DNA from 4 places in the Oceanobacillus sp. FSL K6-0118 genome. Region 1 is predicted to be linked to each of the others. Evidence: riboswitches for the same ligand, from Rfam matches in the RefSeq annotation. Region 1 holds a riboswitch; each other region holds the start of a gene.
The links. Region 1 has a riboswitch for thiamine pyrophosphate ahead of thiT (energy-coupled thiamine transporter ThiT). Riboswitches for the same ligand answer to the same signal wherever they lie in the genome.
Positions count from the first base shown of each region.

Region 2: linked by a shared signal. The riboswitch ahead of MHI02_RS02880 (lipoate--protein ligase family protein) and the one ahead of thiT (energy-coupled thiamine transporter ThiT) in region 1 are both predicted to bind thiamine pyrophosphate.
Region 3: linked by a shared signal. The riboswitch ahead of MHI02_RS08605 (YkoF family thiamine/hydroxymethylpyrimidine-binding protein) and the one ahead of thiT (energy-coupled thiamine transporter ThiT) in region 1 are both predicted to bind thiamine pyrophosphate.
Region 4: linked by a shared signal. The riboswitch ahead of MHI02_RS17000 (3-oxoacyl-ACP reductase) and the one ahead of thiT (energy-coupled thiamine transporter ThiT) in region 1 are both predicted to bind thiamine pyrophosphate.

Region 1 covers NZ_JBBOVR010000001.1:3,261,098-3,268,771, reverse strand. Annotated here, with positions in the region: gene MHI02_RS16560 (DUF3231 family protein) at 39-536, shown strand; gene MHI02_RS16555 (MFS transporter) at 571-1,788, shown strand; gene MHI02_RS16550 (YitT family protein) at 1,872-2,405, opposite strand; gene MHI02_RS16545 (YusW family protein) at 2,685-3,233, shown strand; gene MHI02_RS16540 (DUF485 domain-containing protein) at 3,456-3,788, shown strand; gene MHI02_RS16535 (solute symporter family protein) at 3,788-5,317, shown strand; gene thiT (energy-coupled thiamine transporter ThiT) at 5,390-5,986, opposite strand; TPP riboswitch at 6,082-6,180, opposite strand; gene MHI02_RS16525 (hypothetical protein) at 6,438-6,740, opposite strand; gene MHI02_RS16520 (HD-GYP domain-containing protein) at 6,860-7,674, opposite strand, start outside.
Region 2 covers NZ_JBBOVR010000001.1:554,661-562,334, forward strand. Annotated here, with positions in the region: gene MHI02_RS02865 (heavy metal translocating P-type ATPase) at 1-1,437, shown strand, start outside; gene MHI02_RS02870 (heavy-metal-associated domain-containing protein) at 1,529-1,738, shown strand; gene lipA (lipoyl synthase) at 1,771-2,706, opposite strand; gene MHI02_RS02880 (lipoate--protein ligase family protein) at 2,699-3,544, opposite strand; TPP riboswitch at 3,630-3,738, opposite strand; gene trpA (tryptophan synthase subunit alpha) at 3,802-4,593, opposite strand; gene trpB (tryptophan synthase subunit beta) at 4,595-5,791, opposite strand; gene MHI02_RS02895 (phosphoribosylanthranilate isomerase) at 5,769-6,407, opposite strand; gene trpC (indole-3-glycerol phosphate synthase TrpC) at 6,411-7,196, opposite strand; gene trpD (anthranilate phosphoribosyltransferase) at 7,197-7,674, opposite strand, start outside.
Region 3 covers NZ_JBBOVR010000001.1:1,649,747-1,657,420, forward strand. Annotated here, with positions in the region: gene MHI02_RS08575 (hypothetical protein) at 1-176, opposite strand, end outside; gene MHI02_RS08580 (hypothetical protein) at 401-997, shown strand; gene MHI02_RS08585 (hypothetical protein) at 1,010-1,333, shown strand; gene MHI02_RS08590 (energy-coupling factor transporter transmembrane component T family protein) at 1,557-2,336, opposite strand; gene MHI02_RS08595 (energy-coupling factor transporter ATPase) at 2,336-3,910, opposite strand; gene MHI02_RS08600 (ECF transporter S component) at 3,891-4,496, opposite strand; gene MHI02_RS08605 (YkoF family thiamine/hydroxymethylpyrimidine-binding protein) at 4,509-5,099, opposite strand; TPP riboswitch at 5,186-5,287, opposite strand; gene MHI02_RS08610 (IS4 family transposase) at 5,506-6,735, opposite strand; gene helD (RNA polymerase recycling motor HelD) at 6,939-7,674, opposite strand, start outside.
Region 4 covers NZ_JBBOVR010000002.1:72,738-80,411, forward strand. Annotated here, with positions in the region: gene MHI02_RS16990 (LysM peptidoglycan-binding domain-containing protein) at 143-1,276, opposite strand; gene MHI02_RS16995 (LLM class flavin-dependent oxidoreductase) at 1,669-2,976, opposite strand; gene MHI02_RS17000 (3-oxoacyl-ACP reductase) at 3,056-3,808, opposite strand; TPP riboswitch at 3,952-4,052, opposite strand; gene MHI02_RS17005 (DUF4282 domain-containing protein) at 4,373-4,651, shown strand; gene MHI02_RS17010 (polysaccharide deacetylase family protein) at 5,364-6,044, shown strand; gene MHI02_RS17015 (DnaD domain-containing protein) at 6,339-7,175, opposite strand; gene MHI02_RS17020 (sigma-70 family RNA polymerase sigma factor) at 7,305-7,674, opposite strand, start outside.

The DNA of each region.
Region 1 (7,674 bases):
AAGAGATACTATATACGCATACGAAAAGGAGGAATATGATGGAACTAACAAATAAAAAGCCAGATGAACCATTTCACTCTGGAGAAGTTTACCATTTATGGTCCTATCTATATAATACAAAAAACATTTTAGTTACGATGCAAGTACTTATCAATCATACTGGTGATCATGATTTAAAAACATATTTAGAGGATTTAGTAGAAAGTTGCCTTACACAAGAAGAACAGCAAGTGGAAGCTATCCTAAAAGAATCGGGAATTCGGTTACCTCCAGCACCTCCTGATAGACCGAATGTGGAAGTAGAAGATATCCCGGCAGGTGCAAGGTTTCATGATCCAGAAATCGCTGTTATCGTTCAAAATGAGTTAATGACAGATCGAGTATTATGTAGTTTTGTCACAGGAGTAGCAATAAGGGAGGACATTCGTTCTTTATTTGGGGAATTTCATACCCAAAAGGAAGAATACGAACAAAAACTCCTTGATTTATCTAAACAAAAAGGCTGGATTGTTTCTCCACCCATTAATGTAAAGTAGGAGTGTACAGGCTTTGAAAAAGAAAAATAAAGGGATGGTCATCGCTGCCATCGGATCCGTTCCGCTTATGATGACATTGGGAAATTCGATGCTCATTCCGATACTCCCAAAAATGAAATCATCATTGGATCTTACTCAGTTACAAGTAAGCTTAACGATAACGGTTTTTTCTATTGCTGCTGCTATCTTTATCCCAATTGTAGGGTATTTGTCTGATCGTTTTTCACGGAAGATGGTTATTATTCCTTCATTGCTGTTATTTGGTGGAGGAGCGTTATTAGCTGGTTTAGGAGCAGCCGTTTTTTCCAATTCTTATATTTGGGTTATTTTAGGAAGAATATTACAAGGAATCGGTGCGGCTGGAACTGCACCAATTGCTATGGCTTTAATTGGGGATTTATTCAGAGGGGGAGAGCGTAGTAGAGTACTCGGAATATTTGAGGCATCGAATGGTTTAGGAAAAGTGTTATCGCCGATTCTAGGCTCTTTACTTGCTCTTATTATTTGGTATTCGGTATTTTTTGCACTTCCTGTGATTAGTCTTATTTCTATTTTATTCGTTTGGATATTTATTAAGGAAAAACGAAATTTCCAAGCACCTCCCCCTTTTAAAAAATATGTAAAAGGGCTTTTAAGTGTCTTTAAACATGAAGGCAGATGGCTATTCACAATCTATTTAGCTGGTGGAACTTGTCTATTTACGCTTTTCGGAATCCTTTTTTATTTATCGGATATCCTTGAAACAAAATACAATATTAATGGAGTTCCAAAGGGCCTTATTCTTGCAATTCCGCTTCTAGTAATGGTTTGTACATCCTATATCACAGGTAGTAAAATTGGAAAAAACTTAGAAAAGATGAAGTGGCTTTCGGTTTTAGGTTTATTTCTGATGACGCTATCTTATAGTTCTCTTGTATTATTTGAAAAGCTTATTCCTTTTCTTATTGTCCTTGCCATTAGCAGTATTGGCGCAGGACTTGTCCTACCATGTGTCAACAGTCTCATTACGGGTGCAGTCGGAAAAGAACGCAGAGGCTTTGTCTCCTCTTTATATGGTTCTGTTCGTTTTATAGGTGTAGCACTTGGGCCACCCGTTTTTACCCGTTTAATGGATTGGTCACGAACGGGAATGTTTCTTTCCATAGCTGCTTTTACCCTACTTGTAGCCTTGTTAGTACTATTGTTAGTCCATGTTAAAGGGAAAGACGGGAAAGAAAAGAAAAAAAGTAATATTCGATACAAATACACGTAAGTTCATGGCTTCTTTCGCCATCCAAGTGTATAGGTCTTTTGAAAAGATATTTCACAAATCATATCCACCACCTTGGTTGAAATCTATTGGCTAATCAATGCAAGAAAGATTAATTTCCAATCGATTATCAACGCTACAAATAGAAAAATAAAGAAATTAAGGAAAAAGAGCGGTCTACCAGGTAAAATTCTTTTTTTGACGGAGATAATTATTGCGATGACACCGACACCACCATTCGAAACACCTTGACGCATTAATATTCCGATTCCCGTACCTAAAAAAACGGAACCAAATAAAAGATCCAAAAGTAAGCTTCGATTTTTCACGAAAATAATTTGTTCAAAAAAATCAACAGATAAAGATGTCACCGTAATGGAAAGAAGCGTCCACAATGCGAATCTTTTTCCTAAATATTTAACACCTAAAAATAATAAAGAAGCATTCACTATCCATAGTGCTAGTCCCATTCCAATGTGAAACAAATAACCCAAGAGAACAGTAATCCCACCAGCCCCACCAGAAGGAATGGAATGGGGGAACAAAAATACCCCCATTCCCAGCCCTTGAATAGCTCCCCCTGCTACAACTAAGCCGAATTTTAACATAAATGAATTCAATAAAAATCCTCCTTACAAATAGGGCTGCATTCTATTCAATAGACGGACAACCTATCTTATTGTATTCAAAAGTAAAAAGAAACATGCTTAACGATGGTATGAGTGGCGGAAGACGTAAGAAAAGCGTTCAAATCGCAACTCATCGAAAAGAACGGATTTTATCTACCCCTCCAACCTGATCCCTACAACACCCAACATGTAATCTAAACCTTTATGGTTAATTTTTGATTAAATGGGAAGATTATTAAATAAATTAAGGTAAAAATAGGAGGCAAAAATATGAAACGAATTTTATTTCTAGCTTCAATATTTATTTTAGCTTTAACTTTAGTAGCATGTGGTGGCAATAACAATGATAATAATGATACGACCACCAATCAGGGAGCCGATGTAACAAACAACGAAAATCAAGATACCAATGAAGCTGATGATAAAGCCGGCAACGATACCAATGACACAGCAACTAACAATAACAATGGGACCGAAGACATGCGGGCTAAAATGGATGAATTGAATTATGATGATTTCGAGTTATCTGTCAAATATGACGGGGATAAAGAATATGAAGCAAGCCTAGAAAAAAATCAAGACGGTAGTGTTGAAGCGGATTTAGAAGATGAAATTAATGGAGTTGATATTCACGGTCAAGAGGCATTTGACGAGGTTTATCCAAAAGTTAAAGAGCTAACGATTGAACAGAATACGAATAAAGACGATGCTATTCAACAAGCATTAGATGCATTTTCCCTAGAGTCAAATTACAAGGAAATAGAATTAGAAATTAAATTTAAAGATGGCACGAAAATAGAATTCAAGGATAACAAATAATCACTAAAAAACAGGCAAACTACAAAGGTTGCCTGTTTTTTAGTGGTTTGTTTTTCTTAGGGAGGAAGAACCCCTGGTACGTTTTCTTTATCATAATTTAAATGAATCATTCATAAATCATAAGTGTGGCAGCAAAATAGTAAGCGTTTTCTAAACAAGAGGGGTGAGTTAGTATTTTTTAATGCGAACGCTGTAAGGATATTAAATAAAGGGGGGTATTAGATGGCTGATTTACACAAAAATAATAAAGTGGATTATGAAAGTATCGTAGAAAGTGAGCAATTTAAGCATTTTATGAAAGATAAAAGAAGGTTTACGGTACCAATGACTGTTTTCTTTCTCATCTTTTACTTTTTGCTTCCTATATGTACGTCTTACACCACCTTCTTAAATACACCGGCATTTGGGGATATTTCGTGGGTCTGGATATTTGCGGTTGCCCAATTTGTGATGACTTGGGTGTTATGTACGATTTATGTGAGAAAGGCAAACTCCTTTGATGAAAAAGTTGAAGCTATTATTCACGACCAAATTAATAAAGGAGGTAAAGCCTAATGGATCCAATCGTTGTCATCCTTTTCATTGCTATCGTTATTCTAACTTTGGTAATCACGTATTTTGCCGCGAAGAACACCAAATCAACTGGTGACTTCTACACAGCTGGTGGGGGATTAACTGGCTGGCAAAATGGATTAGCCATTGCCGGTGACTACCTATCAGCTGCATCTTTCCTTGGAATAGCTGGGGCGATTGCGTTAAACGGTTTTGATGGATTCTTTTACAGTATTGGATTTTTAATTGCTTATTTAGTTGTTTTATTTTTAGTAGCGGAGCCATTGCGTAATCTTGGGAAATATACACTTGCTGATATGATTCATTCACGATTTGATTCGAAAAAGGTAAGAGGTGCGGCTGCACTAAGTACGATTACAATCGTTCTGTTTTATATGATTGCACAGCTTGTAGGAGCGGGTGCACTCATTCAGTTATTATTTCATATTGATTATTGGATTGCTGTTTTAATTGTTGGTGTTATGATGACCATTTATGTGCTTTTTGGTGGAATGATTGCCACTAGCTGGGTGCAGATTACGAAGGCTGTTCTTTTAATGGCGGGAATGGTTATTATGGCATTTCTTGTTCTTTGGAAATTTGATTTTAATATAGCTGCCATGTTTACTGAGGTGAAAACTGCTACAAGCCATGGCGCTGCTTATTTAGAACCGGGATTAAAATATGATGATCCATTAGGAACGATTTCCTTAATGATTGCGCTTGTTCTCGGTACAGCCGGTTTACCACATATTTTGATGCGTTTCTTTACGGTAAAAGATGCGAAAACAGCTAGAAGTTCAGTTATTACAGCTACCTGGACGATTGGTATCTTTTATATTCTTACGTTATTTCTAGGCTTTGGAGCGGCCATATACGTTGGTCAAAATGAAATACTTGCAGCTAATTCGGGTGGGAACATGGCGGCACCGCTACTTGCAGAGGCGTTGGGAGGTAATATTTTATTCGCCTTCATATCTGCTGTTGCGTTTGCTACCATTCTAGCGGTTGTGGCAGGTCTTGTATTATCTGGAGCCTCCGCTTTTGCCCATGATATATATGGTCAAATTATTAAAAAAGGGAAAGCTACGGATAGAGAACAAATGCTAGCTGCACGTTATGCGTCATTAGCAGTTTCGGTGTTATCGATTATTTTAGCCTTAGGTGCGCAAAGCCTTAATGTTGCATTCCTTGTTTCGCTTGCTTTCTGTATCGCAGCAAGTGCCAATTTACCTGTCATTCTTTATACGATATATTGGAAGCGGTTTAATACGACTGGTGCGATTTCAGCAGTATTATTCGGTCTAATTTCTGCATTAGTTTTAGTATCGATGAGCCCGAGTGTTTTCTCGCCAGAAGCGGGGGCAGCGTTATTTGTCGGAAATCCAATCTTTCCATTAGAAAATCCAGCACTTGTTAGTGTACCACTAGGCTTTCTCGGAGGTTACCTTGGTACGATTTACTCAAAAGAACAAGATCTCAAACGCTATGCAGAGGTCAAAGTAAAAGCGCATATTGGTAATAGGGAATAGGGGTTATAGGGACAGGTCGAGACCACTGAAAAAAAGGTGCTTTTACAGTAGTCTCGAACCTGTTCCTTTGTCTCACGCTGCTCGTTTACTTCTATTCTCTGTGCTCACAGATGTAACCAGTCTTGATCCTTTCGAAAGCACCAACGCTAATACAATGGAACATGCAATAGCAGAAGAAATATAAGAGATGCCATTCATAATTAAGGAATAAATAACTGGCGCCTGGCCTGCTTCAATTGCATATTCACTGAAGAAAACTATACCTGCAAGGAAATGCCAGAAGTAACGGGCAAATCCACCGACGAAGGTTGCGATAATTATCCAGACAATAGCCTTGCCCATGTTTTTGCTTCTTAAGTTATTTTTAATTGGGTTGATAAATAGTCCTGCAAAACCGACACATGCGAAAGCTACGAAATACTCTATGAACGCTTGTAATGGTGTTAGAATCCATGCTTCCCCAATGGCAATTTGTAATAATCCCCAAAGGAATCCACTGATAATTGCCGCTAAAAATCCTCTGCGAAATGCGATGATGAATATCGGCACCATCGCAAAGGAAATGGAGATGGACGGTCCAATACGGAGTGATGGCAATAAATCGAGCACAAGGGCAAGTGCCGCAAAAATGGCCACCTCAATAAGCGTTTGTAAACCTAATTTTTTCATTAAAAAAAGCCTCCTAATTGTGTTTTTAACGCACCAAAAGGAAGACATAGTTACCTAGTTTACTAGATAGATTTCACATTACGCATAAACAACTAGTAAACTATTCACCACATCCCTACGCTAGAATTAACTAACAGGTTCGAAGGGTAAGAACAATTTGTTCCCTCTCAGCTTTCGCTCCCCTTGTGGTCACGTTATTCGATTTACTCATGATAGTATCATACTTTCTGTCTTTTGAGAAGAGGGAGGTCCGTCACTTGAGCCCCGTCTCTTTATTTCCCCTTTTCCAAAACTTTAAATAATCTAATTATCCAATATAGTATTATCCATGGGAAAATAAACTTGGTAGACCACTCTATTACATGAAGTATTATAAATGAAGTGTTTATGCCGAAAAACGGAAGTATTAACCAAAGTGCAAACAAAACGATGAAAGCAATAATTAAATTTTTCAAGTTAAAAGCCCCTTCTTTAACTTGACTTTTTCTCCATTTACCTCTTGAATGAGACCCAATTCCATTAGCTGCCCGCCAAATTCAATTATATCTACTTTTTCTTTCGGATACTTTTTCTGTAATTTACTTTCGATTTCACCTAATAGTTGCCCATCATTTATCCTTTCAATTGCATCAATACAAATCTCCGGCATTTCAAAAAAATCACCAGAAACAGGTTCCTCCACGATATAATTCTTCCTATCTTTTTGAATGGACAATGGATATAGGGTGATTTGCGATTCTAATGATAATTTCAAGCCTTTCACCACCGTTCTTTAGAAATGAAAATAGGATGCAAATGCACCCTATATCTAAAACTACTTAACCTTTTGGAATGATGAAACACCACCAACATGTTGCTTTAACTTTTTTTAGTTTACGGATTTTCATGGTTGCTACCCTCCTTTAAAGATTGGTCTTTATTATATTTTTTAAAGATTGTCATCCAATCTGGATACACTTGTTTAAAAGTTTCTACTAATTTAGGATCAAATTGCGTTCCTTTGCCATCTATAACACGTTGATAAGCTTCACCAAAAGGAAGTGCTGGTCGATATGACCTTGTAGAAGTCATCGCATCAAAAGCATCTGCAATAGCTGTGATTCTTGCAACAAGAGGTGTTTCCTCTCCTTTAAGTCCATCTGGATACCCCTTGCCATCCCATCTTTCATGGTGATGATAAACTACAGCGATATGATCAGCAATACCTTCTACATCTTTAATTGCTTTCGCCCCCACAACGGGATGAGTTTTAATGATTTCATATTCTTCATCTGTTAGTTTACTAGATTTTGTCAGAATGGAGTCGGGAATATTCACTTTACCGATGTCATGTAAAAGACACGCATAATAAAAATGATTATAATTGGATTCTTTCACTTGTTCGGTTGCTTTTGCTAGACTTATTGCGTATTCTGCTACGCGTTCACTATGACCACGAGTATAAGGGTCTTTTAACTCCAAAGTGGCAATTACTCCTTTAACAATTCCCGCTAATTGTTCATTGTAAGAATCTTTCAGTGCCTGTACATATATTAAAAAACGATGAAGAAGCATATAGGCAATAAAAGCTAATAAGATATTGAGAATAACAGGAAAGAATACGACAGGGTCTTGTATGAATACTCCTACCACTATGTACTTTAAGATAATTCCCAATGTAACTAGATAGAAAAACCGCTTATTGATAA
Region 2 (7,674 bases), 2.7 Mb from region 1:
GATGGAAGTATTATTTCTGGGCAAGCATCTTTAAATGAAGCGGCAGTTACCGGGGAATCTGTGCCAAAAACGAAAAGGAAGGATGATAAGGTCTTTAGTGGAACGATTGTGGACAGTGGATACGTGGAAATGGTAGCAGAAAAAGTTGGGGATGACACAACTTTTGCTAAAATCATTGAGCTTGTAGAAGAGGCACAAGATTCTAAATCGAAAACAGAGAAGTTCCTTGATAAGTTCGCCAATGTGTATACTCCAGCAGTAGTTGTTCTATCTGTACTTGTGTATCTCATCACAAGAGACTTACACATAGCTATTACTTTCCTAGTAGTTGCTTGTCCAGGTGCCTTAGTCATTGGTGCTCCAGTATCTAACGTTGCAGGAATCGGGAATGGTGCGAAAAATGGCGTCCTTGTAAAAGGTGGAGAAGTAATGGATATATTCTCTAAAGTAGACACCATTGTATTTGATAAAACTGGTACATTAACAAAAGGGAAACCAGAAGTAACAGATATTAAAGTGTTCGGTGAGTATAAGGAAGAGGATGTATTACGATTGGTCGCTCAAGCTGAAACGGCTTCAGAACATCATTTAGGTAGAACAATCGTAAAAGAAGCGAATGATAGAGGAATGGAACTTTTCATGAAACCAACAGATGTTGAAGTCATGAAAGGTAATGGTATTCAAGCAACGGTAGAAGGCCATCATTTATCCATCGGAAATAGAAAATTAATGAATGCAGATGGGATCCATATGGTGGAGGAAGTATGCGCGTATGCCATAGAACGGGAGAAATTAGGAAATACAGCTATCTTTGTGGCCATTGACGGAAAAATTGCTGGAATCTTTTCCATTGCTGACCAAATTCGAGAAGATGCAGTAGAAGCACTAGCCGAGATGCGTGAAAATGGAATTAAGAAGATGATTATGCTTACAGGTGATAACAAACATACAGCAGAATTAGTTGCCGAAACATTAGGGTTAGATGAATTCCATGCTGAATTACTACCAGAAAACAAAGTGGAAATGCTTATGAAGTTAAAAGCGGAAGGTCATGTTGTTGCAATGGCTGGAGATGGAATTAATGATGCACCTGCAATTGCTACAGCAGATATAGGTTTAGCGATGGGTGAAGGCGGTACAGATGTATCCATGGAAACTGCCGATGTTGTCTTAATGGCGGACCAACTCATGCAATTCTCTCATGCATACGCTTTATCCAAAGCTACGATTCGTAACATGAAACAAAACACGTTTTTCGCAGTAGGAACTGTGTTTGTCCTATTAGCTGGGGTATTAGCAGGTTCCATCCATTTAGCCTCAGGAATGTTCATTCATGAGGCAAGTGTTCTACTAGTCATTTTAAATGCAATGCGTCTTATTCGTTTTAATCATGGAAATAGGAAGGGGGGAAGAAAAGTTCCAGTTGCAGAAGTTTAAGATAAAATTGTTAAAACTTGACCTAGGTCAAAGAAAAGAAACAAAAGGGATTTTATAATAAAGGTAGAACAAAACAAAGGAGAGATTTATAATGAAAACAATAAAATTCCAATTAGAACCACTAACTTGTCCATCTTGTATTAAAAAGATTGAAACAAAACTTGGTAAAATGGATGGTGTAGAAGAAGCGAAAGTTATGTTTAACTCAAGCAAGGTGAAAGCAACGTTTAACGAGCAGGAAGTAAAAGCGGAGGAAATGAAAGAGGTAATTGAAAAATTAGGATATCCTGTTCTAAATTAAAAAGAGGCCAATAAGGGCCTCTTCATTTTTAACTAAAAGATCTGCTTTTCTTCTTGATTTTCAATGCCCTTCATATATTTAATTCGATTTTGCTTGGAGGAATTACTAACTTGTTCATCCGCATGATAGGAAGAACGAACAAGTGGGCCGGATTCACAATGTTTAAATCCTTTTTCAAGTGCAATTTCTTTTAATTCGGCAAATTCATCTGGATGATAATAGCGTTCCACATTTAAATGTTTTTTGGTTGGTTGTAGGTATTGACCGATTGTCATAATATCCACGTCATGTGCTCGTAAATCATCCATTGCTTCGATGATTTCCTCTTTGGTTTCACCTAAACCTACCATTATACTAGATTTGGTTGGTATGTCTGGTGCAATCTCCTTCACACGCTGTAATAACTGTAAGGAACGATCATACTTGGCAATAGCGCGAACTTTCTTTGTTAATCTGCGAACGGTTTCTATATTATGATTAAAAATATCCGGCTTACTATCCATTAAGGTATGTAGGCTCTCATAATCACCTTTCATATCGGAAGGTAATACCTCAATCGTACAGCCAGGATTTGCGTTTCGAATGGCACGAACGGTGTTGGCAAATACAGCGGCGCCTCCATCATCTAAATCGTCTCGAGCTACAGCGGTTACAACGACGTGCTTTAATCCCATTATTTTAACAGAATCTGCAACCCGCTTCGGTTCTCCTAAATCTAATCCACTAGGTAGACCGGTTTTGACCGCACAGAACCTACAACCGCGTGTGCAGGTATCACCTAAGATCATAAATGTTGCTGTTTGTCTTTCACTCCAACATTCATGAATATTCGGGCATCTTGCTTCCTCACAAACAGTGTTTAGACTTTTCTCACGCATTAACTTCTTTAATCCAGTATAGGACTTATTCGTGTTTAATTTAATCTTTAACCATTCAGGTTTACGGAGATATTCCTCTTGTTTAGACACTTTTAATAGACTCCTTTAGTAATCGATGATAATTCCAATCCTCTGAACGATATTTAGTCTCTGCTAGATGATGTACTTCTTCCCATTGTTGTTTTGATAATTCAAAAGGACGGAAAGTAACGTTTAATCCATGTTGAAATCCTTGATAGAATGCATCCTTCACTTCGTCAAATGATTTCTGTTTATTTGTTAGTTGGTCGATAGTGATAGCTTTGCTTTGGAAAGCATCACGTCTACGTTGTTTTATTTTTTCAGATGGGAAACGGAATAAATCATAGAGCATCTTGATATCGAGACTCATTGGTATGGACCCATGCTGCAGTAGAACACCCTTCTTCCTTGTTTGCGCATTACCTGATAACTTTTTCCCATCTACTACCATTTCGTAAAATGCGGCCTTTTCAAAACATACAGCTGTCTTTTCTTTCATGGCGCTTCTATCGGGCATGGCATAATCAACCGTGATTCCTAGATTCTTGAAACCTTCATAAAGCCCTTTTGATAGGACGTGGTAGGCTTCTTTAATAGAGGTTGGAATTTCTGGGTGATCCTCTGAAACTACAATACTGTAAGTCAATTCATTATCATGTAGTACAGCGCTTCCTCCGGTTAGACGACGAACAAATTGGCAATGATAGCTATTTACATTGTCGAAATGGATTGATTTATGTACTTTTTGAAACTGACCAGCCGATAAAGTAGGATGTGACCAACCGTAAAAGCGTAATGTTGGCGGAATTTTACCCTCACTATGCCAGTTTAATAGGGATTCATCCATTGCCATATTAACTGCTGCATCCTGATGCCCACTGTCTAAAAAGAACCATTCTTCTTGCAAAAATTACCCCTCCTCTTAAATCAAAAAGACTGCACTCCAAAAAAGAGTGCAGTCTTTTGTACAATAGATGTATCTTACATCTAAAATCCTTTTGGCTGCACTTCCCCACGCTAGTATTATCCATATCGGGTTCAAAGGGTTTAAGCAATAGGGTATTGCTATTCTCAGCGACAAAGGCTCCCCTAGTGATTATTATATTACAAATTCATCATACCAATTGGTAAATCCTGGGTAAAGTAAATTGCTTTCTTAAAATGTTATGCATGAATACTAGTTTGAATGCTTCCTTGGATTAAATTTTTCACTTCGTTGTTTTTTCCTTGGTGTAAGAGGTCAACAATTTTACTACCAACGATAACCCCATCACAGTGAGAACTTAACTCATGCGCTTGTTCCACAGTAGATACACCAAATCCTGCTAATACAGGAACGGTACTATATTTCTTTAGGTTTTCTAAATAGCTTTTTACATTGTCGCCATGGGAACTTCTAGCGCCCGTAGTCCCCATTACGGCTACAGCATAAAGGAAACCTTCTGATTTACTTGCGATTTCTTTTAATCGTTCCTCTGGACTAGTCATAGCAGCAAGGCGAATAAATGCTATTTTCTCATTTTTTAAGTGGGTTGCAATCGGGCCTTCTTCTTCCATTGGGACATCTGGGATAATGATACCGTCTACCCCAGAATCCGCACAGTCCTTAGCAAACTGTTCCATTCCATAACGATAGATTGGGTTTACGTAGGTCATTAAAATAATCGGAATGGAGCGGTCTACCTTCGTTGACTTCAGAAATTCTAAAATGGATGCTAATGATGTACCATTAGCTAAAGCACGAATTCCAGCTTCTTGTATGGTTGGACCATCAGCGATTGGATCGGAAAAAGGAATGCCTAATTCAATGGCGGAAGCTCCACTTTCCTGTAAAAAGTTAATACGTTCTTCTAATAGATCTAATCCGCCATCACCAGCCATGATATAAGGAACAAACAAATTTTGGTTGGCTGCCTGTTTTTGTTGTAATGCCTGTTCTAGTTTTTGTCTCCCCATCTTATTCTGCCTCCAATCTAGCTTTTACTTGTTCCACGTCTTTGTCCCCACGACCAGAAAGACAGATTACTAGTGTTTCTTTAGAAGTCATTTCTTTTGCTAGTTTCATTGCAAGTGCAACAGCATGAGAGCTTTCTAAAGCTGGGATAATACCTTCTGTTTTCGATAAGAATTGAAATGCCTCTAGTGCTTCCTCGTCTGTAATTGGTTTGTATGTTGCTCGTTTTGTAACGTGTAAATGGCTGTGTTCTGGTCCGATTCCTGGATAATCCAATCCTGCTGAAATAGAGAAGGCTTCTTTTACTTGCCCGTTTTCATCCTCTAATAGATGAGACAACGTACCGTGAAAGATTCCAAGTTTTCCTTTGGTTAAAGATGCGGCGTGATCCTTTGTCTCGACACCTAAACCTGCAGCTTCTGCTCCATATAATTTTACTTCTTCGTCTTCAATAAATGGGTGAAACATGCCGATGGAATTACTTCCACCACCAACACAGGCTACGACAGCGTCAGGTAACTTCCCAGTTTGTTCGATGATTTGGAGCTTTGTTTCCTTACCTATAACGGATTGAAGGTCACGAACCATTTTAGGGAATGGGTGTGGTCCAACGGCCGATCCAAGAATATAGTGCGTATCATTCACATGACTAGCCCAATAACGTAGGGCTTCATTGGTTGCATCTTTCAATGTTGAGCTTCCCTGAGAGACACTACGCACCTCGGCACCTAATAGTTCCATACGAAATACATTAAGCTTCTGGCGTTTCATGTCTTCAGCACCCATGAATACGATACAATCAAGACCTAGAAGAGCACAAACGGTAGCAGTTGCCACTCCATGTTGCCCAGCACCGGTCTCTGCAACCACTTTTTTCTTACCCATTCTTATAGTTAGTAACGCCTGACCAATTGTGTTATTGATTTTATGCGCCCCAGTATGATTAAGGTCTTCCCGTTTTAAAAAGATTTTTGGACCACCTAGTTGTTTGGATAATTGTTCCGCGTAGTATAATGGTGTTTCTCTTCCTATATATTGTTTTAAATAGTAATCCAGTTCCTCTGTAAAGGAAGGATCAACCATAGCTTCCTCGTAAGCTTTTTCTAATTCTATTAATGCGGGCATTAATAATTCTGGTACAAACTGTCCTCCAAATTCTCCGTATCTTCCTTTATTATCAGGCATGGTGTACGTTGTCAATGTTCTCATCCTTTCTTGTTTGTTTAGCTATTTGGATAAATTGCTTTATTTTTTTATGATCCTTCACGCCATCTGTTTCAACGCCACTAGATACATCGACGCCTGCTGGGTTAATTGTAGTAATAGCTTCTCGAACGTTTTCAGTGTTTAGTCCACCTGCAAGCAGAATTTTACTGGAATCAATCGTAAGTTGATGAACTAATTCCCAATCAAATGTCTTTCCGTTTCCGCCTCGGTATTTACCTTTAGGACTATCTAATAGGTAAAAATCACAAGGATAATCAGAAATCGTAGAGACAGTTTCGGGTTCCATGGCAAAGGCCTTAATGACTTTATAAGGAATCCTTCGGGCGATATCAGGTGTTTCATCCCCATGTAATTGGATATAATCTAATCCAACCGTTTCGGCGATTTCTATCATTTTATCAATGGATTCATTTACGAATACGCCAACTTTTTTCACGTGATCTGGAATGGTTTCAGCAATTTTGGTAGCTTCTTCCGGTTCTATCTTCCGCTTACTTTTGGCAAAAACGAAGCCAATTAAATTTGCCCCATTTTCTACGGCAACCTCAGCAGCTGCTTTGGTCTGAATACCACATATCTTAACGAGCATGAATCATTTAGCTCCTTTCAATAGAAGGGGAACCTTTAATTCTCGGAAGGCCTCATCGATATCATCCGCTAGCATAAGTGTTTCTCCGACTAAAATTACCTTTGCACCAGCATCTCTAGCACGAATGACATCTTGCTGTGTTTTCATGCCACTTTCGCTGATTAGGATAGTGTCAGGATTTGTTACCATGGATGCTAGTTTTTCTGTAGTAGCTATATTAACGTCAAATGTCTTTAAGTTTCGGTTATTAATCCCGATAATCTCGGGATTTAATTTCAAGGCACGTTCCATTTCTTCTTCATTATGCACTTCAACGAGAATCTCCAAATCTAGGTTCTTTGCATAGTGATAAAGTTTTTCTAAATTTGTATCATCAAGTGCAGCGACAATTAGAAGGATAATATTCGCACCTGCTGCTTTAGCGCGGTCAATTTGAATCGAATCGATTATAAAGTCCTTACACAAAATAGGTAGGTTAACTGCCTTCCTTACTTCACGTAGATCCTCCATCGTTCCATTAAAAAATGCTGGATCGGTTAAAACAGAAATAGCTGAAGCTCCGGATGCTTCGTATTGTTTTGCTTGTTGAACAGGGTTTACCTCCATCTTAATGTTTCCCTTAGAAGGGGAGGACCGTTTAATTTCTGAGATGATACACATGGAATGAGATGATTGAACTTTTTCTTTTAATGAAATAGTAGAATCATAATCAATTGGTTCAAACGTTTGATTGAAATACTGTTTTATTTCCGTTTCTTTTTCTTTTAGGATTTTATCTAGAATAGTCAATTAATACACCCCGCTTGGAATTTTCTTACTATACTCGATTAGTTTTTCTAATTTCTCTAAAGCAGCTCCTGATTCAATACTTTCTCTTGCTAGTTCAATACCATCTTGGATTGTTTCGGCTTTTCCGTTTGTAAAAATACCGAGTCCTGCATTGAGAAGGATCGTGTCATAATAAGCACCTTTTTTTCCTTGTAACACACTTAATAAAATGTCTGCATTTTGTTTAGCGTCTCCACCCATGATTTCCTCTTTCGTATAGGTTGGTAATCCAACACTCTCAGGAGTTAAGGTGAGTTCTTCTATATGACCTTCATTTAAGAATATAAGGTTGTTTTTCCCGGATAATGTCGCTTCATCTACGTTTCCAGCGCCATTAATAACAACAGCGCGACGGCGTCCTAATTTTTTCAACGACTCGGCAAGAACGGGTAATAAGGCTTTGTTGTATACACCTAAGAGCTGCGTATCTAATGGAATT
Region 3 (7,674 bases), 1.6 Mb from region 1:
AGCAATTCGCTAATTGCCAAACTACAACTCCATACACTTTGTGTGCGAATTCTAGGTAAGGTCTCCATAAAATATTTTTTGATTTCTTCTGGGGATCCTTTTTCCAATAATTCATCAGGAATATGCTCGATAGCATCTAGCGCCGGTAAAAGTTCATCTGCGGTTGCTCTGCTCATTGGTGGGTTTTTTAGATTAACATTGCTTTCTACACTCTTAATTATACCACCTTCCAGTAATTTTTTTTCAATGTATGATTCATTCCTGAAAGTTACTCTTGTTTTCCGAAGAAATTATTCCCTCTTAAATAGTAAGTAAGATATATTGTAAAGTATAGAAAAATGTGTAAATTTAGTGTAGTATTTTAATAGTGTAAGAGAAAAAAGAGAGAAGAGGTAAACCTATGGAAAAACTTTTAAGGAAACTCGGGTTAACGATCATGGTAAGTGTTCTGTTATTTAGTGGTGTATTAGCATTTGCACCAAATGTATTTGCAGCAGAAGGAATTAATGAAGTTTATGAAGAAGGAGATGCAGTATGGGAAGATAACTATGATGAAGAGCCAATAAACGCCGCTGAAAGATATGCCTCTGATAGATATAGTGCAGAAGAGATAGCTATACTTTCTCAAATTGCTTATGAAAAATCTATTAATGAGAGTGAGGCTGGCGAAGGGAAAATCGTTCCGTTTGGAGCTAAATCAAAAGCTGTTATAAAAGTTTCTCAGTTACTTTTAAAAGGTGGAGATGAAGTTATTGATGCAGCTAGAGCCTTCAAAATTATTGATTCTGCCACTGCAAGAACATTTAAAAGCAATAGTGTAAAGATAGGGAATTTTTTGAAGAAGTTTGAAAATGCAGGGGCCAACGAAGCTAATGAAGTTCGTACTCAGCTTCCTGTATGGTTTAAAGATAACACAAGGGTTAGCAAAGGAGTAGCTGAAAATATATCAATCGCTGTAGCTTGGGCAATTCGCGGTGCTGATTGGTTATTTTTTTAGGAGTGAAATAGTATGGAAAATGAAACTGTTAGTGAATGGTTAGGAAGTAAAGGATTATCTAATACTGATATTGATTTCATTGAAACAATTTTGACTTTCACATCCACAGCAATTGTACTAGAGTCTAAAACAGAAGATATTAACAAAAAATTTCAAGCGACTTTTCCGGAAAAGAAAGCAAAAATCATGCCTGATTTAACCTACCAACAGTTTGAAGAAATATTACAAGATAATGGTTTGTCAGTCAATTTAAGCGAACTGTTGAAAAGGTTTAGCTCACAAGGTATTTGTGTGGAACTCTGTGAAAAATTGTTAAGAAAACAAGATGATAATTAACGGGATTAAAAATCTAAAAAAGGAAGCAAAGCGCTTCCTTTTTTTGTTACATATTCTAGCCTATCTTAGGCTAACTAGGGATACCAACAAAACCGATATGAACATTTTACTGTTGGACCCCTTAAAGTAAGGAAAATCGAATTTTATCATGTCGAAATTTGCTTAGCGTACAAAATTTCCGAAATGTTGGCTGTACCCCATTTAGTAATGTCCCAGCCATTTCCTAAACCCTTTTTCCGAATATATTTAGATACCCCAAATTATACGAAAATACAACTATTATAATAAATCCCCCGACAATAAAGGAAAAAAAGATCCAGTCTTTTTTTTCGATGGTCATCTGATGATAGTGGGTACGATCTGTATCTCCAGTAAACCCCTTTGATTCCATAGCAATAGCTACTCGTTCCGCCTTGCGAATCCCATTAGCTAGTAGCGGAATTGCATATCTACGGAATTGATTTATTTTTCCTTTTAACCCTTTTGTTCTTCCTACACCACGGATGCGATGTGCCTGTCTTAATATCTGTAATTCCTGTTGAAATAAAGGTAAAAACCGATATCCAGCTAAAATACCATATGTGATTTTAGGTGGTACTTTACATTGTTGCATAAGGCTAAGCATAAATTTAGTGGAATCCGTTGTTAAAGCGAATAATAGAGACAATGCCACAAAGCAAAGAGACCGAAGTGCGAGACTAGTCCCTGTAAGTATACTGCCAGTAGTTATTTCAAACCTCCATAATGTAAACATAACTTCTCCATAGGAAAAGGTTTGATTTGTATAAAGAATCGTCATCCAAGCAAAGCTTAATGCAACGAGAAAGAACGGACTGAAGAATTTGAGCCATTTTATAACCGAGATATCCCCCATAGTAAAGGTTACGAATAGAATAAATATAAAATAGGAAAGTGGTGTAAATACATCAAAAGTAAAACTAAGTAAAATGCCTGGTATTAATACCGCTATTGCCTTTATAGATGGATTAATAGACGAGATCATTAAACAGCACCTTCTTCATGATTGTTTCGGATTCGATAAGGCAAGCGTAATCTTGCTTTTTTCAAAATCTTTTCCTGTTGCCAGAGCTTTTCAGGTTCGCCATTATAGACAATGTTCTGTTTGTGTAATACAATTGCGCGATTTGTTATATCCACAATGTCCATATCATGGGTAACAAAGACAATGGTTGTCCCACTTTCTCTTAGTCGTTCAATCATGTTCATGAATTCCCTTGTTGTTCGAGCATCTTGACCAAACGTTGGCTCATCAAAAAATAAAATATCTGGTGTCTCATCCACCATTGTTGCAACACTTAAACGTCGTTTTTGCCCACCGCTTAAGGAGAAAGGATTACTAAATCGATGTTTTTCTAGGTGAAATTCCCTCATAAGTTTGGTTGCTGTAGAATTTATTTTTTTCTCCGAATATCCATTTAATTTCAAGCCAAATGTTAACTCCTCCAACACGGTGTCCGTAATAAATTGATGTTCTGGATTTTGAAAAACGTATCCCATTCGTTTTCTAAGTTCTTTTTGGTCCCAATGTTCCATTGGTTTATCGAAAAAGTAAATATTTCCTTTAAATGGGGTTAATAATCCAGCCATTAATTGTAGTAGTGTAGACTTACCAGCTCCGTTTTCTCCAATAATTGCGATGAATTCCCCGCTCCGTATGTTTAAATTTATTTCATTCAAAATGATTTGTTTCTTTCGATAGAAACTCATGTCTTTTACAGTTAAAATCACATCTTCTGAAGGGAGGATACGATGGTTGAAGTTGCGAAAGGAATCAGCAGTATTGGAAAATCGTTTTGGTAAAAATACGCCTTCTTGCTCCAATAATGTTTTCTTTTCCATAAAGATAGAATTCACATTTCCATCCGCAATCAGTTCGCCACTTCTTCCCATCACAAGGACTCTGTCTACGATATCTAGCCAATCATCTGCTTGATGCTCAATAATAAGAACGGCTAATTGATGTTTTTCCTGAACACATTTAATTAACTGAATAAACTCAAGACTAGAAACAGGGTCCAAATTTGCTGTAGGCTCATCTAAAATTAACATATTAGGTTCAAGCAGAAGAACAGATGCTAGGGCGATCTTCTGCTTTTGTCCACCTGATAACTCATGAATTTTTCTATTCTGTAACCCATCCATTCCGACTAATTTTAATACCTCCGAGATGCGCCGAGCCATCTCGGAAGGAGGGGTCTTAATGTTTTCCAACGTGAACGCGAGTTCATCTTCTATTGTAATCATACAAAATTGGCTTTCAGGATCCTGAAAAACAATCCCGATTTCCTGATTTAATTCTCCTTTTTTGAAATCACGTATGTTTTTTCCACGATAATAGATTTCACCGGAAGAAACACCTTCAACGGCATCAGGGTACAATCCATTTAAACAAAGGGCGAGGCTGCTTTTCCCAGAACCGCTAGACCCCATAAGAATAGTCGTCTCATTTTTATTCAACGAAAATTGGATTCTATTAATTATTGGTTGGTCTAAGCTTTCATAGTCAAATGAAAAGTTTTCGATAAGAAGTAGAGGTCTACGCTGCTCCTGTTTCACGTCGTTTTTGCAGCTCCTTTCCTAATGCATATCCACGTAGTACATCTGTTTTTGCAAGTTGATCACTTATCCATTTCCCTAGAACCCCTGCAAGGAGTGCTCCGCTGATTACACGCACAACTAATGTAGCAACAAGTAACCATGGTGTTAATGTAATGTTTCCAGCGTAAAATAGGTGCCATACAAAACTAATCAGCGCTGCGGACATACCGGAAAATATTAACACGCGTAATCGATAATCTTTCCATTTTGTCAAAGCAAATGCGAGTTCTGCACCTGCACCTTGGACCGCAGCAGAAAGAATAAGTCCCGGTCCTGCAGTAGTTCCTAGTAACACTTCGGTAATTCCTGCAATTACTTCTGCGGTAAAGGCAACTCCTGGTTTACGCAATATGTAAGCCGCCACGATAGAAACAATAAACCATATTCCAAAAATAATCTCATAACCAAATGGAGCTAGACCAAATGGGGCAAGAATATTTTGGATAACCTGACCAACTAAGAAAAAGGCTAAATATATAATCCCAAATACGACACCTAATATGGACATAAGAACTATTTCTTTTAATTTCCACTGATTTGTCATTTTACAAACTCCTTATGCTTGATTCGTTGGACTATTCGCAGAAAGACTAAATGTCATCGTAACATGAGAAACTTGATCCTGAATAAGTTTAAAAGATTCATATAATGCTTGAAAGAGATTATGCACATCTCCATCCAATCTTGTAGCATAATGGGTAGATATTACTTTAACGTTACGGTGTTTGGATAAATCGATTTGTTCATAGATTTTATCCATATAATCTTCTCTTCCTAACGGATAAAGAGAAAATTTACAACCAGCGACTTGGGAGATGGACTTCACCTTTTCTTCGTTCAACGGGGTATCTGTTTCATCCATGTACACATCGGCATCTGAATCCCCCGGGCAACCAATAGAAAAGGTTCCGTTCATAGCAACATGCTCTCCCGTTTTTGCTGCATGAAGGAAAATGGCCTTTGTTACATCAAAAACATGAACCATTTTCCCCCGAATACATGTGCTCACATCATCTGTATTCTTCCATACTTTTGATGTATCGACCTCTTCCAGTGTTGATAGAATAATATCTACAAACCGGTCACTCATCGGATGTAGACTAAACTGACATCCTGCAATTCTACTTGTCCCACAATAGTTGCTCATAAAATCTCCTCCTAAAATAATAATAAAAAAACTGCACTCCGTATGGGAATGCAGTTTACATGTATGTATTTAAGTTTCATTGAATCATACAGTGAACCGCACTTCCCCACGCTAGTATTATCTAGATCGGGTAATAAGGGTCAGATTTCTCTTCTCAGCCACACACCGTAGCTCCCCTAGTGCTAACTTTCGGATATGCAATTTTTCTTCTATTATGAATAAAACATACTTTATGATTTTTCACTAGCGTTGCATAAAAAATAATTATAGAAGTCAACCATTTAATTTGTGTCTTTGATTTGAATGTTGAAATTTTCTGATATATATTATATTTAATTTATGAAAAAAAGATAACAGGGATCTAAAGGTAGTCCTTCATCCATTTTTTGAATATTATATAATATTTTTAAATAATCGGGTCATAGGTTAAATCGTCTAAGAGCAAAACATCTCCTAATTCGTATTGTGCAACAGTTACTTGAAAGACCTTTTCGTGATCAAGCCTTCGTCGGCCACGGGATGATCGCTCAGGTTCCTTGAATACTTTAGAGATAAGGGTTGTGATGGAGTGAGAACAGAAATCCCGTATCCAACGCAACATTTCCAGCAAGGTCCCTTTATAGCCAATTTTGTTTTTCATTAAAAGGGTTAAACAGAAAGAAATCATTGCCAAATAGATTTGATTATATACCGCATTTTCGCTTTTTCCATATAGTTTTTTAATAACCATATGCTGCTTGACCCATTTGAAAAATAATTCTATCTGCCAGCGGTTGCGGTAGAGATCACTCATTTCCTGTGCACTGACTTTAGCATCATTACACACAATTCGAATCTGATTTCCTTTACTGTCTACAGTTTCAACGAGTTGCAGCGGGTTCTTCATCTTTCCGATCTTTACTACCGCATGACGGGTGATCGGTGAAGAGGAATCAATCGGTAATTCCTCGATGACATGTACGACCGTGTTCGTTTTAATTCGTGTGACAAATCGAATACCTTCTGCACAGTAGGTATCAAACTTTTTAAAATTGAAATAGCCTCGGTCAAATACATGAAGAACGTTTTTATCTAATACGATTAATGAATCTAGCTGTGTTTCATCTGCAGGTCTTGCAGGTGTGAGAATGACTTCATTTGGGTAAGAAATGCCCTCGCAAAAAGTAATGGAAGTATGCATTTTCACACCCGATTTTGTATCTCGAAAATCTGCCCATTCATATTGACTAAGGCACATCGAAATCGTTGATGAATCAATCAGATGAAGCTTTCCAAGTGCTTTGCCTGCCGTTTTTGGTCCAAGTATATGGTGAAGTTTTTGAATTAAATGATGTAGGATAACCTGGAAAATCTCGGATGGTATATCCCCATTTTTTCGGGAAAGCTGTGATTTACTAATGCTTTCTATGCCAACTAATCTTTGGACAGTTTTCTTGCGTTTTATCGTGTCACTTATCCGCTGAAGGTTATCTAGTTGCTTCAACTGCGCATAAATAAATGTATTCATAAATGTAAGTACATCAAGCTTTTTGACATATTTATCAATTTGAGCGTGATCAAGCATTTTTTGTATTACTTTCGAATCTAATGGATGAATGTATTCCTTGAATACAGTTTTTATGGTATGATTGTCCATGTGAGCTCCTTATAGTTAGGGATTTGGACAGGACTACTATACCCTAATTATAAGGTTTTTTTATGGATTTTTATAGTGAAAATTCCTATTATTAATAATATTGACACAAAAGGTTTCGCTTGACTTTTTCCTGAAAACTTTATGCAACACTAGTGATGATTTTTGTAAAGGGCTCATCTGTTGGTAAATAAAAAGGTGGGAGACTATCCCACCTTAAACGTATCGTTATCCGCTTCTTTAATAAACAAGCAAGGTTCCCCTGGTGAGACCATTGTTAAATCATGCATGGCCCTAGTGCATGCTGTATAGAATAACGCTCGCTCAGATTCCCGATTGTATTGATTACTTGATGCATCTGGAATAATAACTGCATCAAATTCAATCCCTTTTGCTAAATAGACAGGAAGTACCAAAATGCCTTTTTCAAAAGAAAAAGTTTCTTCATTAATTGGATATAAATCAATTTCTTTCCGTAGTAATTCATAAATCTGATTTGTTTCCTCCATTGTTTTACAAATTAGTGCGATGGTTTCATGACCATATCTACGTAGTTTTTCAATTTCCAATAACAATGTTTGAACTAAGTTATTTTCAGTTTGAAGCAGGGTAGGTTTTTTTCCTTCCCGTTCAAAAGGTTCAATAATGGAATGACCGGGAGCAAAGTGTTTTGAGAATTCTACAATTTCTTTTGTTGATCGATAACTTTTTGTTAAGGTAATTCGTTCATGGTTACTTTCCACCGCATCCGGGATAAGAGGATTTTCACTTGTCGTATGAGCGTATATTCCCTGGTTAACATCGCCTAGAAGTGTCATTCTCGTATAAGGGAAAATATGTCTTATAAATGCAAATTGGAAAGCAGAATAATCCTGTGCCTCGTCAATAAATAAATGACGTATAGAACGGTCTGCATCGTGTCCAAGAATTTTTCCTTTGAAA
Region 4 (7,674 bases), on a different contig from region 1:
AAAGGTTCGTTTAACATTAAAAGGAAGTACTCGCTTATTACTTACGGAGTACTTCCTTTTATTTTTGGTTGTTGAAATTTGTCTAGTGAGATGAGGGGCCTGTCCCCCATGGTTCCCTTTTTTGACTACAAATTAGTATTCATTATTTTAAAATGGTAACATTAACTGTTCTATTTCCCCATTTATATGCTTCGGCCTTTGTTGGAACATGAACATCAATTTTATTCCCTTTAATGCTTCCACCAGTATCGGCAGCAACTGCATAACCATAGCCATCGACATATACTTTAGATCCTAATGGAATAACAGATGGATCCACAGCTATTACTTTCGCATTTGGATTTGCATTCAAATCTACACCAGTAGACGTGATACCTGAGCAACCATCACAATTAGCCGTATATGCAGTAGCAGTTGCTTGAATTACATTAAGTTCTGCATCGTCTTCGGAATTACCTTCTGATTTAGCAGATTCTGCTTTTTCATCCGCTTCTACAACTACTTTTTTATCTGCTTGAGATGCCTCTTGGCTAACTGGTTCTGAAGCCTCAACTTCTTCTGGTTCTGGTGCTGGTTCTTGAGCCTCAACTTCTTCTTCTGGTTCCGGTGCCTCAACTTCTTCTTCTGGTTCTGGTGCTGGTTCCGGTGCCTCAACTTCTTCTTCCGGTTCTGGTGCTGGTTCCGGTGCCTCAACTTCTTCTTCTGGCTCTGTTGCTGGTTCCGGTGCCTCAACTTCTTCTTCTGGTTCTGTTGCTGGTTCCGGTGCCTCAACTTCTTCTTCTGGTTCTGTTACTGGTGCCGGTGCCTCAACTTCTTCTGGTTCTTGAGCCTCAACTTCCTGAACTGGTTCTGTTGATATGCTTTCAGTCGCAACTTCTTTTGCTGGCGCTGTAACTGTTTCCTTCGAGACAGCATCATCCGTGGTAGATATAGTTGGAATGTCAAGCACTTGACCAATAAAGATAAGATCTGATGTGAGATTGTTCAGGGATTTTATATCCTTGACCGTTACATCAAATTGATTAGCGATCCTGGATAATGTGTCCCCTTTTTGTACTATATATTGTTCGTTTATGAATAATAGTTGATTCGGATAGATAATAGTTGACGTCAACTTATTTATATCCATTAATTTCTTTACTGTAGTGTTATGTTCTCTTGATATATCCCATAGCGTATCACCTTTTTGTACTTTAACTTCTGCTGCTGAAACGTTAGTTACTGTTACACTAGCGATAAGCATTCCTGCAGTTATCGCAGTTACTAACTTTTTCATCTTAAATCTCCCTCCATATTCTTCCAGATGTTATTCATTTTAACATAGATTTACAAAAGAAATATGACAAATGTATTACAAAGGTTTGTTTAGATTGCAGGGCCAAAGGGACCTTCCCTGTGATCCTTGTGATTCTATTAATTTTATAATTTCATAGACACAAGAAGAGGGTCTCCCCTCTTCTTGTGTCTCGACGATTATAAGACAATCATCCTTCATGCAAATAACCAGGTCCATGCCAAAACCTAAGCAACATACATGCCTTGTACAGAGCGGCTGACCTAGTAAAGTTTTTTGCAGAAATAGCTCACCTTACTTGACGGCAGGGTGGCTATTTCTTTTTGTTTAGATAGGCGACAATAGTTACGATCATTACATGAACATGATTCGAATTATGTTAATCCTAAATGTTCACGGAAAGTATGACCTTCATATTTCTCTCTGAAAATACCTCTTTTTTGCATTTCAGGAACAATTAGTTCAACAAAGTCTTCTAAACTACCAGGCAATGTAGGAGGCATAAGATTAAATCCATCAGCCACACCAGCTTCAAGCCAGACTTCCATCTGATCCACAATTTCTTCGGGCGTACCTATCAGCGTGTGATGCCCACCGCCCGCATTAAGATATCCTAATAATTCTCTTACGGTAGGTCGGGTATCATTAATAATTTCTAGTATCGTTTCGTAACGTCCGATTGGTCCAGTAAATTCTTCTACAGGAGGTAGTTGAGGTACTTCTTTATCCATTTCCCAATTCGAACAGTCTTGTTGAACAAAGAAACTCAACTGGTTTAAAGCTGTTTCAATAGGTAATTGCTCATCTAATGCTGCTTTTTTTTCTAAGGCTTCTTCATGAGTACGACCTACATAGGTTACTAAGCCCGGAAATACTTTAATATGTCTATTACTGTCTCCACTTTGTCTAACTTGTTCATCTAATTTTTCACGAAATCTTTTTGCCTGCTTCAAGTTCCACGATACGGAATAAACCGCATCGGCATATTTTGCCGCCAATGCAATACCTTGTTTAGATGCCCCCGCTTGCATTGATACTGGTTTGCCTTGGGGGCTTTTTGGTGTGGTGGATGGGCCATACACCTTAAAATAAGTACCAGCGTGATTAAATGGCTGAATGTTTGAAGGATCGATCAATTTCCCTTCTGCTCGATTATGTACAAACTCATTACTGTCCCATGAAAGGAATAACTTATTCATTAAAGCAGCAAATTCATCTGCTTTCTCATAACGTTTGTCATGAGGAGGCAGTTCATCCATACTATGATTTAACGCCTCCAAATCAGTCATAGAAGTAACGAGATTCCAACCAACACGTCCTTTTGTAATATGGTCTAAACTTAATAATTGTCGTGAAGCTGTGAAAGGATTAGAAAAAGTACTTGAAATGGTTGAAACTAATCCCACATGTTTTGTCACTTGAGAAATAGCTGTTAAATTGACTATTGGATCAAACCAAAATGCTGGCATATCACTAGAATCTTTAGCCGGAAAGGATTGATTATCAGCAAAGAATACTGCGTCAAAATAACCTTTTTCCGCTAACTGTGCTAAGGATTGGTAATATGAAATGTCCCCAATACGTTCAACGCTTGAGTCAGGCATTTGCCAAGCAGCCTGATGGTGCCCACATCCATACAGCAAGACACCTAAGTGTAGTTGTTTTTCTTTCATCTTTGGCATTTGTCATACCTCCAAACAATTATTATTCACTATCTTATATACTCCGTTTTTGAAAGACTATCCATTGTCATTTAAGCTACTAGTTCATTGTCAAACCGCCATCTACTGTGATATTTTGACCTGTAATACCGTGCGCATTTTCTGATGATAAAAAAGCGACCATATTGGCTACATCTTGAGGTGTGGTCACCTTCTTCAGTGGCGTCGACTGAGCAATTAAATCAAATACTTCCGGTGTTGTAACAGCACTGGCATGAGTCGTTTTTAATAATCCCCCTGAAACGACATTCGCTTTTATACCATATTGTCCTAATTCAGAAGCGATATTACGTGTAAAACCTATTAATCCAGCTTTAGCTGTTGTATATTCATGGTAAGGTACAACAGGATTTTGATATAAATTAGTACCTATACTTATAATACTTCCATTTTGTCGTTCAATAAATTGAGGGATGACGCTTTGAACTACATGAAATGCTGCTTTTAACGTACCATTTAGTTGTTTTTGGTAATCAACCCAGGTGAGTTCTGTGAAAGGTTTCTGTTTGTTTGGATCAAACTTAAAGTCTACTAATGCATTGTTGACAACAACATCTATTTGGCCAAAGTACTCCGTTGCTTTTTTTATCAATGTATCTACTTCTGTGCGATTGGTTACATCAGCCTGAATGGCAATAGCATTTTCTTCACCAATCTCAGAAACAAGCTTCTCAGCGGCATCCTGACTTTTATAGTAATTGATAACCACTTGAAATCCTTGTTGTGCTAAGGTCTTTACAATAGACTCTCCTAAACCTCTACTACCACCTGTTACTAATACTGTTCTCCCCATCATAACCACTCCTATATTATTAATTTTGATGAAACTTAAATAATAAAGTGATAAATAAAAAAATACGCAACCTTCACATAGAAAAGTTGCGTAAAAAGAATTAACTACATATTAAGAAAAAGGCATAATCACCCTTTTAGTATGTAATAGAATTTACACTTTCCTACGCTAGTTTTAACTAGTTCAGGTTCAAAGGGTTTGAGTAAATACTCATCTCAGTTAAATAACACCCCTAGTGAATATATTTAAGTTATAGTCAATGTTATAGTCTTCAGAAATTTATGTCAAGGGAATATGGCTGTTTAAGTATTTCTATCATCCCTTCAAAAATAACTCCAGTACCTTTTCCCATTCATTTATAGTTAGTTGCATACATAGTGGAACAAACTGCGCTTCATTGTTAAGTTTAAACTTTTATGCTAAAATTACCCTTTGCAAATCAAAGAATTTAAAAAGTCATCAGTTCTAATACTTCCTATAACGAAATAGAAATAAAATGAAGTGTTTTTTATGAAAGGAATTTTATTTCATGATGGATGGACTACGAAACAGGGAGGTGAATAAATGAAAAATTTTATTAGTTTTAATAAGATGATTACACCAACAATCATTAAAGTGCTTTTTTGGGTTGGAGTAGGCTTCTCTATCATTCTAGGACTTCTTCAAATTATAGCTGGTTTTGATTCTTACTTCGGTGGCGGTTACCAAATATTTATGGGTATATTAACTATCATATTAGGACCTATCTTTACAAGGGTTTATTGTGAATTATTAATTTTATTCTTTAAAATGCATGAAACAATACAAGAAATTAATGAGAAATTAGGTTTAAAGGATAATTAATTTTAAATGGAATATTTGATGTTAGCGTTAAAATTCTCGTGTAAGTTGTTAAAAGCTCTTATTCAAGAATGATCAAACGTTAGTTTTAAAAGGTTAGCCAGAAATTACTGGTTGGCCTTTTTTTATAAGGTTTTATTATAGCGGTAGTCGAGGTAGACGAATCAAACGTAGGAGACTTGATCCCGTAAACAAATTTATATCAAAAAATGCGAAAAAGAACAAAATCACCCATATTCACCATTATTCCCTGAAAGATTACAAGGAAATATTTCATTTCCCGGGGAATATCGACAATTTATTCTATAATTTATAAATATAAAACATTTTTTCTAAGTTGTTTATTTCTCTGAGACTACCCTTTTGCTTCCTACGGCGTCGGGTGGTTTCCTTGTTTTCTAATATTTTTTTCCGAAGAAATACGCACTAGTCTCACGCATAATTCCTCTTTGTGCACCTTATCACATTGTCATATACAACATAGTGCCTTAAAGCATTGGGGGCTAACATATTGATTAAGGACTCCATGATGGTATCCAACACATTAGCACCTCTACCCCTTCGTAACCCCTTAAACACACTTACCATATAGTAAAGATAAATGGGCAAATTTTTAAACATGGAGGTTCATATGCACACGAATCATTTTAATTTATGGTATCGGAGTAAATGGGATAGGCAAATGGGGCAAAGTCAACCAGTAGGAGGAGCGGAAATGACAAGCAGAGAGCCTCATTTAGTGGCGAATTCGATTTTACAGCGGGAATATCCCAACACCGTTGTTTTAAGAGGATCCCTTAACGAAAATAAAGTAGCTTTAACTTTTGATGATGGTCCAGATATACGCTTTACACCCCAAGTGCTGAATGTCCTTAATAAATACAAAATCAAAGCTACCTTTTTCCTGATGGGGGCTAGAGCAGCTGAACATTCCGATATCGTGAGAAGAATGCATGCAGAAGGGCACGTCATTGGTAATCATACGTATTGGCATCCTAATCTGACAGAAGTAAGTTTAGAAAGAGTTCATTGGGAAGTCACTTCAACAGAGGAAGTACTTGCACAGATTATAGAATACCGTCCCCGATTATTTCGTGCCCCTTATGGTGCGTTAAACCGAGAGATTGTCGAATTAATGAGGCAGATGGGGTATTCTGTCATTCTCTGGAACGTCGATTCTTTGGATTGGAGACAATTGGGTACGACTGTTATTTCTGATATTGTCTTAGCAAATACGGAACCCGGATCCATTGTACTGATGCATGACGGTGGTGATTGGACAATGGATTTATCAGGCACTGTCCATTCTTTACATGACATTATTCCACGTATACAGCAAGAAGGAATAGAGTTTGTAACAATTCCTGAATTATTGAATATTAGTAAAGCAAAATAAGGGGGCACCAGTGGCAGAGATTCACCGATCCATTTAGCTCATCTTAGCAGGGGGCCAAGATGTAGTTTTCCTTACTGATCCTCTCCCTGTTAGACTAGGCTCATTCGTCGTCCTTTTATAAAGATTGCGGAAAAATTGCTAGCATCGGCAAACTTGAGATTTTTGAAGCATATTTGGCGGTTGGGTAATCGTCCAGTTGTCGTCTCCCCTATGAAGGCGACTTTGGAAATACGCACGAGTAACGGATTCCCGCTCTCGATAAGATTTAACACATTGGACGCGCCCCCTTACACTCTACCCATACCCCAACTCCTCCTTCAACCTCCTAATTTTCAACCTCGTCACTTCCGCTTCTTCCGGATCAACTTCCATCCTTTTATTCTCACGCTTTTCCCTCTGTTCCTTAAACCAATCCGGAATCACCTCTTCACGATTCCCACTGGTAAAATAGTGATACCGCCGCCGTTGTTTCCTTTTTCGAAATTCCACATCTTCTGCTCGCACTGCATCCACACTTCGAATCCCTTTCTTTTTCCATGCCTGCAAGATACTTTTCACGTAACCCCAACTTGCCCTATTTTGCTCCAATGCCCGTTTCATCGCTTCCATCACTAATGCTTCTCCTACATCGTCCACCCAATCACTCATGGACTCGATGACGAATGGGCTCATGACTCCAAAGTTTTCTTGATAGAAACGAAATACTTCTCCTTCCCCAGCCTCCTGTTTCGTTACCGTTTCTTCTGCCATCCCTTTCCGTGCTTCCCTTTCCCCAGGTAGTTCCGTCTCAGTTGAATTCTCATCTACTTCATACCCAACCGAATCCATCTGTTGCGCGTCTTCACGATTCTCTATCAAACTAATCATTCGATAAACTGGTGCTTGATTGCCCCTTTTAGGTTCATAAGCAATGTATCCTTTTTCCTTTAGCTCCGTTCTCGCTCTCTTAAAACTAGATTCATTCAAACCAGATTTGATCCTTAAAACCATTCCAGCTACACGAAATTCGCTCTTCCACCTCGTCTTGTTATTCATATGCATCAACGCATGCCATAAAGCAACTGCTGAACTAGATAGTGGGTTATATTCCAGCGAATCATAAAAAGCATTCATTTCCCTTATGTAATTCATCCTTCTCTCCCTTTCCTTCCATCTCCAAGATTTTACTTTCACGTAAAATTCACCTTCCCCCAGACTTTTCAGTGAATCCAAGTCCCAGGGAAGGCTTTTTATGCTAAACGAATAGCACGTCTACCAAATTTAAATCCCATCACTGTCTTTAAAATAAGCTCGCAATTTCTTCCTCGCTTGCTTCCCCCAGTCTTTCACAGCTTCCACAGATACATGTTCCTGTTCTGCAATTTCCTTCAGTGACATATCCCGAATGATATAAAAATACACCCATTTCCGCTGTTTCTCGGTAAGCAGAGAAAATACGCGCTCCCAGGAATCGCCATCTTCCATATCCATTCCACTTGTGTCCAGGATTGGCATTTTCGAGTCGCCATATTTATTTCCGTCATAGGCAGTTAAAATTTCCTTTTCCACATAGTTTTGTTCGTTATCTTCATCATTGGTTTTCTTCCGGATAAGATCGATGAGGCGATTGCGAATGGTGTAGTTGAAGTAA